Regions from separate parts of the Staphylococcus debuckii genome, predicted to be linked through region 3. Evidence: riboswitches for the same ligand, from Rfam matches in the RefSeq annotation. Region 3 holds a riboswitch; each other region holds the start of a gene.
What was found. Region 3 has a riboswitch for thiamine pyrophosphate ahead of thiC (phosphomethylpyrimidine synthase ThiC). Riboswitches for the same ligand answer to the same signal wherever they lie in the genome.
Positions count from the first base shown of each region.

Region 1: linked by a shared signal. The riboswitch ahead of CNQ82_RS05230 (ECF transporter S component) and the one ahead of thiC (phosphomethylpyrimidine synthase ThiC) in region 3 are both predicted to bind thiamine pyrophosphate.
Region 2: linked by a shared signal. The riboswitch ahead of CNQ82_RS01925 (3-oxoacyl-ACP reductase) and the one ahead of thiC (phosphomethylpyrimidine synthase ThiC) in region 3 are both predicted to bind thiamine pyrophosphate.
Region 4: linked by a shared signal. The riboswitch ahead of tenA (thiaminase II) and the one ahead of thiC (phosphomethylpyrimidine synthase ThiC) in region 3 are both predicted to bind thiamine pyrophosphate.

Region 1 covers NZ_CP033460.1:1,124,132-1,127,330, reverse strand. The annotation lists gene CNQ82_RS05240 (class I SAM-dependent rRNA methyltransferase) at 1-90, opposite strand, end outside; gene auxA (lipoteichoic acid stability factor AuxA) at 207-1,508, opposite strand; TPP riboswitch at 1,758-1,862, shown strand; gene CNQ82_RS05230 (ECF transporter S component) at 1,966-2,541, shown strand; gene CNQ82_RS05225 (ABC transporter ATP-binding protein) at 2,554-3,199, shown strand, end outside.
Region 2 covers NZ_CP033460.1:407,570-410,768, reverse strand. The annotation lists gene CNQ82_RS01935 (YfcC family protein) at 1-636, opposite strand, end outside; gene CNQ82_RS01930 (hypothetical protein) at 778-975, opposite strand; TPP riboswitch at 1,122-1,224, shown strand; gene CNQ82_RS01925 (3-oxoacyl-ACP reductase) at 1,332-2,084, shown strand; gene CNQ82_RS01920 (LLM class flavin-dependent oxidoreductase) at 2,288-3,199, shown strand, end outside.
Region 3 covers NZ_CP033460.1:1,017,192-1,020,390, reverse strand. The annotation lists gene thiC (phosphomethylpyrimidine synthase ThiC) at 14-1,759, opposite strand; TPP riboswitch at 1,933-2,030, opposite strand; gene CNQ82_RS04710 (MsnO8 family LLM class oxidoreductase) at 2,118-3,122, opposite strand.
Region 4 covers NZ_CP033460.1:2,059,555-2,062,753, forward strand. The annotation lists gene thiM (hydroxyethylthiazole kinase) at 1-578, opposite strand, end outside; gene thiD (bifunctional hydroxymethylpyrimidine kinase/phosphomethylpyrimidine kinase) at 571-1,392, opposite strand; gene tenA (thiaminase II) at 1,389-2,075, opposite strand; TPP riboswitch at 2,142-2,239, opposite strand; gene CNQ82_RS09900 (transglycosylase family protein) at 2,353-3,051, opposite strand.

The sequences.
Region 1 (3,199 bases), 110 kb from region 3:
ACTGTGCTCATAAATATCCTCTTCATCCACTAACGGATAGTGGTTCAAATACTTCTGCTCCTTACCCTTATTAATAACCGCTGTCTTCATAATCCATTCCGCCTTCTATAATTATTTGTCTTCATCATAACGTATCCTAACTTCCCTTTCTAAAAAGAAAGACTCAAAAAGCTGAGAAACCGTTTAGAGTTCCCCAGCTCAATATGCTACTGGCCGTCCACAGGTGTACGCATCTGAATCACAAATGCAATAATCACTGCAACCAGCATAATTAATAAAATTGGTGTAATAAAAATCGATAATAACAATCCATGAATCATAATATTCACAAACTCAGTCAATAATTTAAAGAATAAAATACTGATCATAAACATTTGCACATAATAGAATTTGCCTCGTAAGAAATGCGTTAACGTCGTAATGATATAAATAATAATAATGATGAGTAATAGGAATAAAGTAATCCACTCAATCACATAAGAGGTTTGCGATAACTCCCACTCTCCAGATGCAAACAAAGCATTTCTATTATTTAACTCTAACAATGTAAATAAGAATAAAATGATACCGCAGATTAATTCTACAATTCCAGGTTTAATCCATTTCGGACGCTTCATCCAATTTGGAATATCATCGTCTTGGATATCAATTTTTTCTTTGATCGTATTTTTAAATTTATCACGCTTATTTCTCATTTTTTCTAAATCAATGCTACGTCTTGTACGATGCGTAAATTCTTGTGTACGCTCTTGGAATTCGCGAAGTTGTTCTTTAGTCTGGCTCATTGTGCCATTTTTATCCGTACGCGAAAATTCCATCTCTTCCCCTAATTCCGCTTTCGTCAATGGTAAAGATCTGCGCAGGAACAAGAAATTCCAAATCGAGATTTGTGCTAAAATCCACATTACAATAAAGAATGCATTCACACTTAAAATATCAATCATTGCGATTTCATGGCTTTCAATACGTCCATACAAAGCAATTTGTGTGATTAAATAACTGATACCGTAAGCACAAATAATCCATAAATAATGTTCTTTTCGATGATTATGATTCAATTCATCTTTATATACAATATATCCTGTGTGCACCAAGAATGACACCACAAATATAATGGCTGCAAACCCATAAACTTGGGTCATCAAGATAATAGTAATGATAAAGAAGAGAATTCCTATAATAAGGAAGAAAATTGAGATATCATAATCATATTTCGTCGTCATAAATAACAAATAACCGATCCATAACAATGCAATGCCGAACACTATAATGAAGATGGCACTAAAAACAGGAAACTGACCGATAAATCGACTCATAATCCGGATAATTTCACCGAAGAATGCATTGACGAAATCCCATACGTTGTAGATATGTATATCGGCCTTGCCGCCTTTAGCAAGCTTATGGATAAAGGATACATTTAATAATATTATGATTCCAATAAAAAGTGAAACAATGCCAATAATCAAACTAAAAATGATCTCAGCGTGCTTCTTTATATACGACATGTTTTTCACCTCATAGTTATTATATAGGAACATAAGTGTTGTGTCTTTAGTGAATGTAATAAATCATTCTATGGTAGTACATAGTATATCGAAATTAAGTCTTTCACTCAATCGGATAATACCCTAAATTTCTATGAAAATGCTTACTAAGAAAAATCGAATGAAATTGTGGGCGCCTCAAGGCTTCTGTTACTGAAATCATCTTGACATTTCCTTTTAAAAAGCATACATTTAGTATAAATCAATAAAGAAAAGCACTAGGGGTGTTTCGTAACTGAGATGAAGCAGTTTTGCTTCAAACCCTTCGAACCTGATCTAGCTGAGACTAGCGTAGGAAAGTGCAGGAGATCTGCCGGCAATTTGGTTAAGGGTTATGCCGGTCTGTTCCGATGCCTATTTCACGCAGCTTGCTAGACAAGTTTGTGTGTTTTTTTATATTTAGGAGGAATTATTGATCATGTCAAAAGGACTTAAACTTTCAGATATCTTGGTAACTGTGTTAATTGCAGTTATTTTCGCTATCATCTACAACATCTGGAACTTCGTATACAAAGCGATGCAAGTGACTGGATTACATCTAGAGGAGCTCTCGTACGGTATGTGGTTTGCGGCGGCAGTTGTAGCTTACCTCATCATCCCTAAACCGGGTATTGCCTTACTTGCCGAATTTGCAGCGGGTGCCGGTGAAACAATCGTCATGGGACGCTTTGATATTGCAACCATCGTTTACGGTTTATTGCAAGGTTTAGCTTGTGAGATTATCTTTGCAATCTTCCGTTATAAATCACGCTCTGTGATGGTCGCAATGCTTGCTGGTTTAGCTGCAGCATTAGTCACTTTCCCTATCGACTTCTACTATGGTTATTTAGGCGAAGTAGCAGGCTGGAACTTATTCTTATATGTATTCTTCCGTTGTGTCAGCGGTATTGTGCTTGCAGGTCTCTTCCCTTATTACTTAGTGAAAGCGCTTGATAAGACAGGTGTGACGAAATTATTCAGACCTGCTTCTCAAAAAGATTACGATAATTTGTAAGGAGAATTTACCTTGTTACGTGCAAAAAATTTACGACTCAAATATCCGAATGCGCCTGAAAAAACCTTTGATGGATTAGATATCGAAATTCCAGATAAACAAAAGGTACTATTATTAGGTCCTTCAGGCTGCGGTAAAAGTACATTGCTGAATGTCTTAAGTGGCATCGTTCCGAATTTAATAGAATTACCGATGAAATATGATGATTTAGAAGTCGATTTAAATAGCGGTGTCATCTTTCAAGATCCAGATACACAATTTTGCATGCCCAAGGTCTATGAAGAACTTGCTTTTGTATTAGAAAACAAGCAAGTACCGCGTAAAGACATGGATGCCTTAATTCAGAAGGCTTTAGCCTCAGTTGATTTAGATGTGGGACCTAAGCAAACTGTACAGAAATTAAGCGGCGGCATGAAACAAAAGTTAGCCATTGCAGAAACAGTGTTGCAAGAAGCGGACACACTTTTCTTAGACGAACCGACAGCCATGTTGGATGTAGATGCGACGGAAGACTTGTGGAATCATATTAAAGATATGTGGCAAGACCAGACCGTGCTAATTGTAGAGCACAAAGTTGAACATATCTGGAAACACATTGACCGCGTTATTTTAATGAATTATGGCGGAGAAATTATTGCAGATGATTCTCCTGATGTGA
Region 2 (3,199 bases), 610 kb from region 3:
TCTCAAGCCCCATCCTGAGAACATGGGAAGTTCTGCCACTGTTTGCGCAACACCGACTGTAAATGGATTAAGCATCCCGCCGATAAATCCGCTGGCAGCACCGAGTATGACCATGGCGGCTCCTGTCAGTGCATCATAACCGAGCGTGCGAGCAATAATAACACCAATCGGCACGAAGATAATAGTTTCTTCTGCTAAACCGATAGAGAATCCTAAGATGGAAAAGACGGTCATAGTGAGTGGAATCATTAGAATTTTCGAAGAGCCTAATGATTTTATGGCTTGGTTAATGCCGTTTTCAAAAGCACCTGTGCGATGGACAATACCAAAGGCGCCTCCGACTAAGAAGATGTAAAAGACTATTTCTCCCCCTGTTAATAATCCTTCGGGAACAGCACGGAATAAGTCTAGAAAGGATACGCCGTGTTGTGCAATTTCATGGTAAGACCCTGGAACTACAAGTGTTTGTCCGCCCTTTTCTTCTCGTTTGTATTCTCCAGCAGGAATAATATAAGTTAAAATGCAAGCTACGGCGATAATCATCATCAGTAAAGCGTAAGTATGCGGTGTTTTGAATTTAAATTTCCTGAGTTTCGATGGCTTCGGTTTGTCCTTTGTTTGTGTTGTCTCTGACATAAACATTACCCCTTTGTTTTTAGATGTCTGAATTTTCTTACTTTGTTAATTATAGCCTAATCTCGAGAGATTAAGCGGAGAATGTTTATGTTAGTATGTAGATACGAAAAGCTGAGACAATTTAATATGTCCCAGCTTTCTTTAATGTTTAACTTCTTCCTCAGCATTTGAATGGTTTTCGGCAGATTCATTCGTTGCTTCACCATTATTCTGTGCTTTTTCTGCTTCCCATTTCGCTTCTTTTTCCTTTTGTTTTGCTTTACGTTTCTTTTCTTCACGTACAGCCATAACAATGAAGCCGACTGCTAAAATTGGGAACGACATTCCTAACCAGAACATTCAAATCCCTCCATTCATTTAAATATTATCCGCTAGAATTCTCCCTTATCATAACACTTTCATTCACCAAATTTCACGTATTGCATACAAGATTCTCCTCTCCTTGACACCCTCTCAAATTCAAGCTACATTGAAAGTAACAAAAAGATACGCACTAGGGGTGTTTTTTCAAACTGAGATGAGGATTTCCTCAGACCCTTTGAACCTGATCTAGCTGAAACTAGCGTAGGAAAGTGTGAGATAACCGCAGAATGAGTAGGTTTAGTACTGACCTCAGACTGCCCTCTTGCCTACGCAGATTTTAACAATCATGCGTATTTTTTATGTCTATAATAGAAAAAAGGGAGCGGATTAACATGGCAAGAACAGTACTCGTAACAGGCGGTGCACGCGGTTTAGGCGCAGCAATCACTAAGACACTCGCAGAACAAGGGTTCAATATTATTATCAATTATAACCAAAGCAAAGATGCAGCAGAGCAACTCGTTCAAGAAATCGGAAACGAACGCGCTGTCGCAATACAAGCAGATGTCACAAATCGCGAAGCGGTAGACGCTTTGGTAAAAGAAGGCACTGAAAAGTTCGGTCAAATTGATGCAGTCGTCAATAACGCATTAGTCGGATTCAAATTTGATCCAACTGCCCAAAAAGCGTTTCCTGACATGAGCTGGGAAGACTACCAGCAACAAATCGACGGTACTTTGAAAGCAGCATTCAACGTAGTGCAAAGCGTAGTACCGCAATTCATCGAACATCAAGCAGGAAGTATTGTAAGTATCGGAACTAATTTATACCAAAATCCTGTTGTACCTTACCATGAGTACACAACAGCGAAAGCAGCTTTAATCGGCTTCACACGTAATATCGCTTCAGAATTAGGACAATACGGTATTACGGCGAATGTAGTCTCTGGTGGATTACTTAAAACTACAGACGCTAGTGCCGTGACAACACCAGAAGTCTTCGATTTAATCGCTCAAACTACGCCGTTGAAAAAGGTGACAACACCTCAAGATGTGGCCAACATGGTAGTTTATCTCGTTTCAGAACAAGCAAAAGGTATTACAGGACAAAATATTACAGTAGACGGCGGATTGACAATGAATTAAACAAGGTGCTTGAGAAGGCCGCTTTGATTCCGAGCAATAAGGAGAAATGAGCAGAAGACGTTCTTCAGTCTTCGGGGAATTTCGACTTATTGACAAGGAATCAGCCTTCGAAAGCCCGTCTATCAACCCAGAGGGCGCACTCTCAAGTTCTGCCCTCTTTCTCATGCTTTCTTTTTTAAAATTAAAAACAGAGGTGAATGGAAATGTCTGATCAGAAAGCGCAACTACATATTGGTGTCCTCATATTTGGTTGTGGTCATCACCAGGCTGCTTGGCTCATGCCTGATTCGAGTGTGGAACGTGTTGGAGATATTAATTATTACCAAGATTTGGCACAAATTGCTGAATGCGGCTTATTTGATGCGGTGTTCTTTGCTGATAATCAATCTTTTCCTGCGAAGGATGATACGTCGATGCCGGCGTTCTGGTTTGATCCGATTGTGAATTTAACTGCGATTTCACAGGTAACACATCATGTCGGTTTAGTTTCTACTATTTCGAGCACGTTCTCGAATCCTTATACGGCTGCAAGACAATTGTTGAGTCTGGACCATATTTCAGGTGGCCGTACAGGTTGGAACCTAGTTACTTCTATGACTGACCTGGAGTCTAAGAACCACGGGATGACAGAGTTGCCTAATCATGATGACCGCTATGCAATTGCTGAAGAATTTGCAGAAGTTATGAATGCCGCGTTTGAATCTTGGCACCCTGAGGATTTCAAACACGACCGTGATCAAAATCAACTTGTAGATTCTAAGAATATCCAGCCTTTTAATCATAAAGGTGTTAATTTTGCAGTTAAAGGACCGCTTTCAACACCGAGCAGTCCACAGGGCAAACCGGTAGCTATGCAAGCAGGCGCCTCTAAACAAGGTGTTGCTTTGGCTGTGAAATATGCGGATGCAGTGTATTCGGTTTCTTGGAATATTGAGCAAGCGAGAAATTTCAGAAAGCGTATGGATGCTGAAATTTCTAAGCAAGGTTACACTGACCGACGTCTCAAAATCTTCCCAGGTTTAGTCACTTATGTGGGTAAAACGCATGAAGAAGCTTTGGAAAAGAAAGCAGCTTTAGATGAAAAATTACCGATTGAAACAGCCTTAAAACAACTG
Region 3 (3,199 bases):
CTTCTTCTTTGTTTTATTGATATATTTTACTGCCTTGATTCACAAAGTCTTGTGCTTTTTCTTTCATCGCTTCTTGTCTTTCTTTTTCATCAAAATGGTTTTGACGTAAATCATGAGAAATACGCATTGAACAGAACTTAGGTCCGCACATACTGCAGAAATGCGCTACCTTCGCTGATTCTTTCGGTAGCGTTTCGTCATGATATTCACGCGCACGTTCAGGGTCTAGAGATAAGTTGAATTGATCTATCCAACGGAATTCAAAGCGCGCTTTACTTATAGCGTCATCACGTTCTGTCGCACCAGGCAAACCTTTCGCTAAATCTGCAGCATGGGCAGCGATTTTATAAGTAATTACACCTTCACGTACATCATCTTTATTTGGTAATCCCAAATGTTCCTTAGGCGTAACATAGCAAAGCATTGCAGTGCCGTGACTAGCAATTTGAGCAGCTCCTATTGCTGAAGTAATATGGTCGTATGCTGGAGCAATATCTGTTGTAAGCGGTCCTAAAGTATAAAACGGCGCTTCTTTACAATAGAAATCAGCTAAATCTTGGTTTTCTTTAATCTTATGCATCGGAATATGACCTGGACCTTCAATCATCACTTGTACATCATGTTCCCAAGCAATATCTGTCAATTCTCCTAATGTCTTCAATTCAGAAATTTGGCTTTCATCATTTGCATCATAAATGGAGCCTGGACGTAAACCGTCGCCTAGAGATACTGCAATATCATAGCGATTTAAGATTTCACAAATGTCACCAAAATGCTCATATAAGAAGCTTTCTTCATGATGTGCTAAGCACCATTGCGCCATAATAGAGCCTCCGCGTGATACGATGCCTGTCAAACGATCTACTGTCAACGGTACATAGCGTAATAACACGCCTGCATGAATTGTGAAGTAATCCACGCCTTGCTCTGCTTGTTCTATTAATGTATCTCTATAAATTTCCCAAGTTAAATCTTCCGCTACTCCATTCACTTTTTCTAAAGTTTGGTAAATTGGAACTGTACCTACTGGAACTGGAGAGTTTCTTAATAAATATTCGCGTGTCGCATGAATATTTTTCCCAGTAGATAAATCCATGATAGTGTCAGCGCCCCAGTGTGTTGCCCAAACTAACTTTTCAATTTCTGCTTCAATGGATGAAGAAACAGCTGAATTCCCAATATTAGCATTAATTTTCACTTGGAAATTCTTACCGATAATCATCGGCTCTGACTCCGGATGATTGACGTTGTTAGGAATAATAGCGCGTCCTCTCGCAATTTCATCACGGACAAATTCTGCTTCTACACCTTCACGTACTGCAATAAATTTCATTTCCTTTGTAATGATGCCTTGCTTAGCATAATGCATTTGAGTAATTCTTTTGCCTGCTTTAGCGCGCTTAGGCTGATATTGGAAAGGTGTCTCTACAAATTTACGATGCCCTTCCTTTTTGAAGCCATTATCAATAGACTGCACCTTGCGTCCTTCGTAACTTTCAACATCGTTGCGTGCTTTAATCCAATCAGAACGTAAATCTGGAATCCCTTTTTGAACATCTACTTCATAGCCTTCTTCATGGTATGGGCCTGCAGTGTCGTAAACGACAAATGGTTGATTTTCTTCCGTACTGTATTCAGTTACCGTATCACTTAATTCAATTTCTCTGAAGGGAACACGAATATCCGCTTCTGCACCTTGTTTAAAAATTCTGCGACTTGCCGGGAATCCTTTTTTCAATTCAATTTCTTCTTGTTTCATTAAAAATAGCCTCCTCAAAATCAAAGCTAGGAGGAATATTTGCCAAAAAATACGTGATAAAATAAAAAACGCATTCATTTAATTTATGAATGCGCAGCAAAGAATTTATATTTAGGAATTCATAATAAATACACTAATATACAATGTCTTTATTATTAAATCCACACTTATCTCATCAATTATAAACGCTTCCCTACGCTAGTGCTAACTAGATCAGGTTCAAAGGGTTGATAATTATCTTTCAGCCAAATAGGCACCCCTAGCAATGAATTATTTAATTTACAAATTTATGATAACATTCAATATTTTATTATACAAGTCAATTTTAATTATGAAGTAATCATAATCTGAATCTATCTTAGGAAGTGGCAGGCGCTAATTGTTTTACAGTATTCATTCTTAATTGATGACTTTGCACAGGCATATGCAGCATCCATTCATCTATTAATCCACTGCGATTAATATTATCGAGTGTAGCTGTCACCTCTTCTTTAGTCCCACTGATAATACGCATTCTCTTCTCGACTACTTCAAAGCTTGCAGTAGATTCAGCTTTAAATTCTTCTACTTGTTGTTTCGTATTTAACACGATTCTTTCTCCACTATCAAAAAGAAGTTCGTAATGACGTTGTGAAAAACGAAATGGCAACTTTTGCGAACCATCTGCAGTAACGACAGCTGGTATGCTGACAATAAAACGACCTTCAGGATAAAGTGAATGATAAGCTTCGGCTGCTTCTTCAAGCGCTGATTGGTCAGAATTAATGAAGTATGCATAAATTATACCTGTTTTCGTTTCGGCTGCTTGTAGCGCTGACTTTTTACTAGCACCTAATAAATAGATTGGGACGGGTTGATTATTTTCCTCTCTGTGTGCTGTCCGTATACCATGATAAGTTGACGCCTCATCAAAATTTCGTTGGTTCAGATGATTTAAAAGCGAAAACTTTTCATTAAAGGATGGAAGCGGCTTTTGCAATTCTTCTTGCAAAATATCTACAACTTTTGGAAATCCTCCTGGTGCCTTTCCTACACCTAAATCTACACGATGGTCAGAAAGTTCATCTATCATATGAAATTGTTCAATGACTTTCAGCGGATGATAGTGTTGCAACATTACTCCACCAGAACCTATACGCAACCGTTTTGTATGATCCAGCAAATACATCGTTAAAATTTCTGGTGAAGTTCCCACTACATCTTTGAGGTTATGATGTTCTGATACAAAGTATCTTGTATAACCTAACTCATCAGCGAGTTGTGCAAGTTCTAGCGTATGATTAAGCGCTTCTTTGACTGTTTGTCCTTTAATAATAGGTGTTTGATCCAGTATACTAATCGGCAACATGGACATTCCCTCCATCCATAATCTCTTTTAATGCCATAGTATGAGCAATTGTATATGAAGTCAATTTGCTCGCTCTAGACATAAAAAGAAAC
Region 4 (3,199 bases), 1.0 Mb from region 3:
AATAAGCAGCCTGCCCCAGTGATTTTAGCAAGGAAATGCGAACCGTTTTGCAATTTAACGACTTTATCATCTTGGACGATAACATCTGATTCTCCAGTTAAAATAATCGCTGTTTGATATTCTTGGTAAGCTTTCTTAGCGATATCCACAATATCAAGATTATCAGCACTATCTGTACCTTTCATAGTTGCTGAATCATCAATTAATGCTAAAATTTCTGAAGCATTCCCTTTAATAACAGTCGGCTTAACTTGTTTTAAAAAGTTTTTACAGAAATCTTTACGATACTGTGACGCCCCTACTGCTACTGGGTCAAAGACTAAAGGTGTATCCGTTTCATTAGCAATCTTGCCGTTAGTCAACATCGCATGCTCATGCTCTTTAGTTAAAGTACCAATATTGATTAAGACACTGCCTGCTACCGGATAGAAATCCTTTGCCTCTTGAGGTGCTTCACTCATTGCTGGACTTGCCCCTAAACTTAATAAACCATTGGCTGAAAAATTCTTAACCACATCATTGGTATAACAAATTACTAATGGATGTTCTGATCTAATTTGATTTAATACATTACTCATCATCTAGTCCTACTTTCTTCATATACGCGAAATGGTTCACAGGTCCTCTGCCTTGGCCGATTTCCGGTGTATATTTAATACTTAAAGCAATAAAATCTTTAGCTTTTTTAACTGCATCATAAATCGATTTACCTTTTGCTAATTCAGCTGTGATAACCGCTGAGAAGGTACAGCCAGTTCCATGTGTGTGCTTAGTATCATAACGTTCACTTTCGAAAACTTCTAAACCATCTTTTGTAAAAAGATAATCCTTCGCAATGGCTTTATCCTCAATGTGCCCGCCTTTAATAACTACACCTTTACAACCGATGTCATTGATAAAGATGTCTCCAGCTTTTTTAATTGCGTCTTCAGTATCTAATTTGAAACCTACTATTTCTTCAGCTTCTGGTAAATTCGGCGTAGCCACATCAGCTAACGGCAACAAGATTTCTTGCAATGCATGTTTACCTGCATCATCCATTAAAGAATCACCGCTTTTAGCAAGCATAACAGGGTCGATTACATAAGGGATTTCTGGATGCTTTTCTAAATATTCTCGAATCAGTTCCATCATTTCTTTGGTTGCAATCATTCCAGTCTTAATAGCTTGAGGTAATTCATCATCAAACACACTATCAAGCTGTTCTTTAATCCATGATACGTCTAAATTATGAATATGTTGTACACCTTTGGTATTTTGCGCCACAATACTGGTAATTGCAGCCATTCCATACACACCGCATGCATGAAACGATTTCAAATCTGCCATTACGCCTGCCCCGCCTGTTGGATCTGTACCTGCAATGGTTAAAGCTATTTTAGGTTTATTCATACTCTTTCTCCTCCAAATTGCCATTTTTCACTTGTATAAGCCATATTGAAAAAGTTCAATTCATGAACTGTACTTTGTAAATAATTCTCTCTTACTTCCTTTTTCTCCGCTTCTGACATATGAGCAGTGAGTTGGTTCATTAAATCATCTAGTACGTCAATTAATGGGTCCATTTCAGTATTATAAAATTCAAACCATTTTGCTAAAATAGAATCTTTATTTAATTCTGGGTCTTTCATTGCGCGTTTGGCAATCATTGCATATACGTAAGGACAAGGTGCCATTGCAGCAATCGCATATGCAGCATTTTCATGCGCATAGACGTTATAGTACATATGTTTAATATAATGGTCCCCACTAGGTGGCCAAACCTTTTTTTGAACAATTTCGTTGTAATTTTCACCAATATAATCAGCCATAAATTCATGCGCTTCTACTTCACCATTTACAATAAATTGAATTTGATCAACTAGAAAACGTACGCTATTTAAATCTGGCATTTTAGGGATTAATAGTGCATATATATTCGCAAACTCTCTTAAATAAGATGCATCGGCACGCAAATATTGACGTAATGCTTCTTTCTCAATATTACCTTTTAATAATTCTTGAATGAAATGGTCTTGATAAATTTCATCAATAATAGGTTGTGCGTCTCTTTCTAATGATTCAGCAAAATTCATTTCTAAATCCTCCCAATAAAAAAACTGCAAACCTTCGCAGGAATGCAGTAAAATATTAGAATCTTTATTCTTAATATACTACTTTCCTACGTTGGTACGAACCAAATCAGGTTATAAGGGTCTAGTACAACTATCTCAGCCATAAGGCGCCCCTAGCAGTTCTATATAATTTAATGATTAATACAGTTTAAATGTATCAAACCCCTTAATGTTATGCAATATTAAAGAATTGAAAAAGAAAAAAGCCGAGACAAAAGTCCCGACTGTAGTTTAAATATTAATATGCCCAGTGTCCTGCACCGTTACCATTATCCCATAAAGTTAATGCTGCTTGGTCTTGAATATATTCTGGATCACTAGCTGGGTTTACACCTTTCCAACCTGCTGGTGCTACTGCATCCCATGTAGTTTGTAAGAATTGATATTTCCCTGCTGCACCTGAGTCAGGGTTAACAGCATGGATATCACCACGTGATTCACGGTATACAATTGCTTGTAGTGCTGCAGGAATGTTGCTAGATCCGCCTGAATATGATTGAGCTGGTGCACTATAGCTTGTTGATTGAGTGTTGTAGCTGTAATTTGAATTATTGTTATAAGATTGTGATTGCATATTATAAGAATATGATTGTGTTTGTTGTTTTGCTACTGGTGCAGCTTGTTGTTGAGCTGGTGCTGCTTGGCTAGTAGTTACGTGAGTTGGTTGCTGAACAGTTCCAGCTGCTGCATAACTCCATTCCCAGTATGTACCATTTGATTCAAAATGGAAGTCATAACCTTTGTATTCGAAATTAAATTCATATGCACCCTCTTGTACTGGATGTTGATTTAATTTTGCAGGATTATTTAATGCAGTTTCTGCTAATTTAGTTTGTTCTGCTGTATTTAACTCAGCTGCATCAGCGTTGTGTGATGCTACTCCTGTTGCTAAAAATGCTGCTGCCGCTACTGATGATGTTACTAATAGTTTCTTCATTTAATAAAAATCCTCCTATAAGGTAAAAACTTTATATGATTAATTTGCTGTACTTATAATAGCATCTAATACGATAACATAGGTTACAACAATATAAATAGTTTGTTTCATAAGTTACATATGTATTACAAAAAAGCGGATTCTGCTC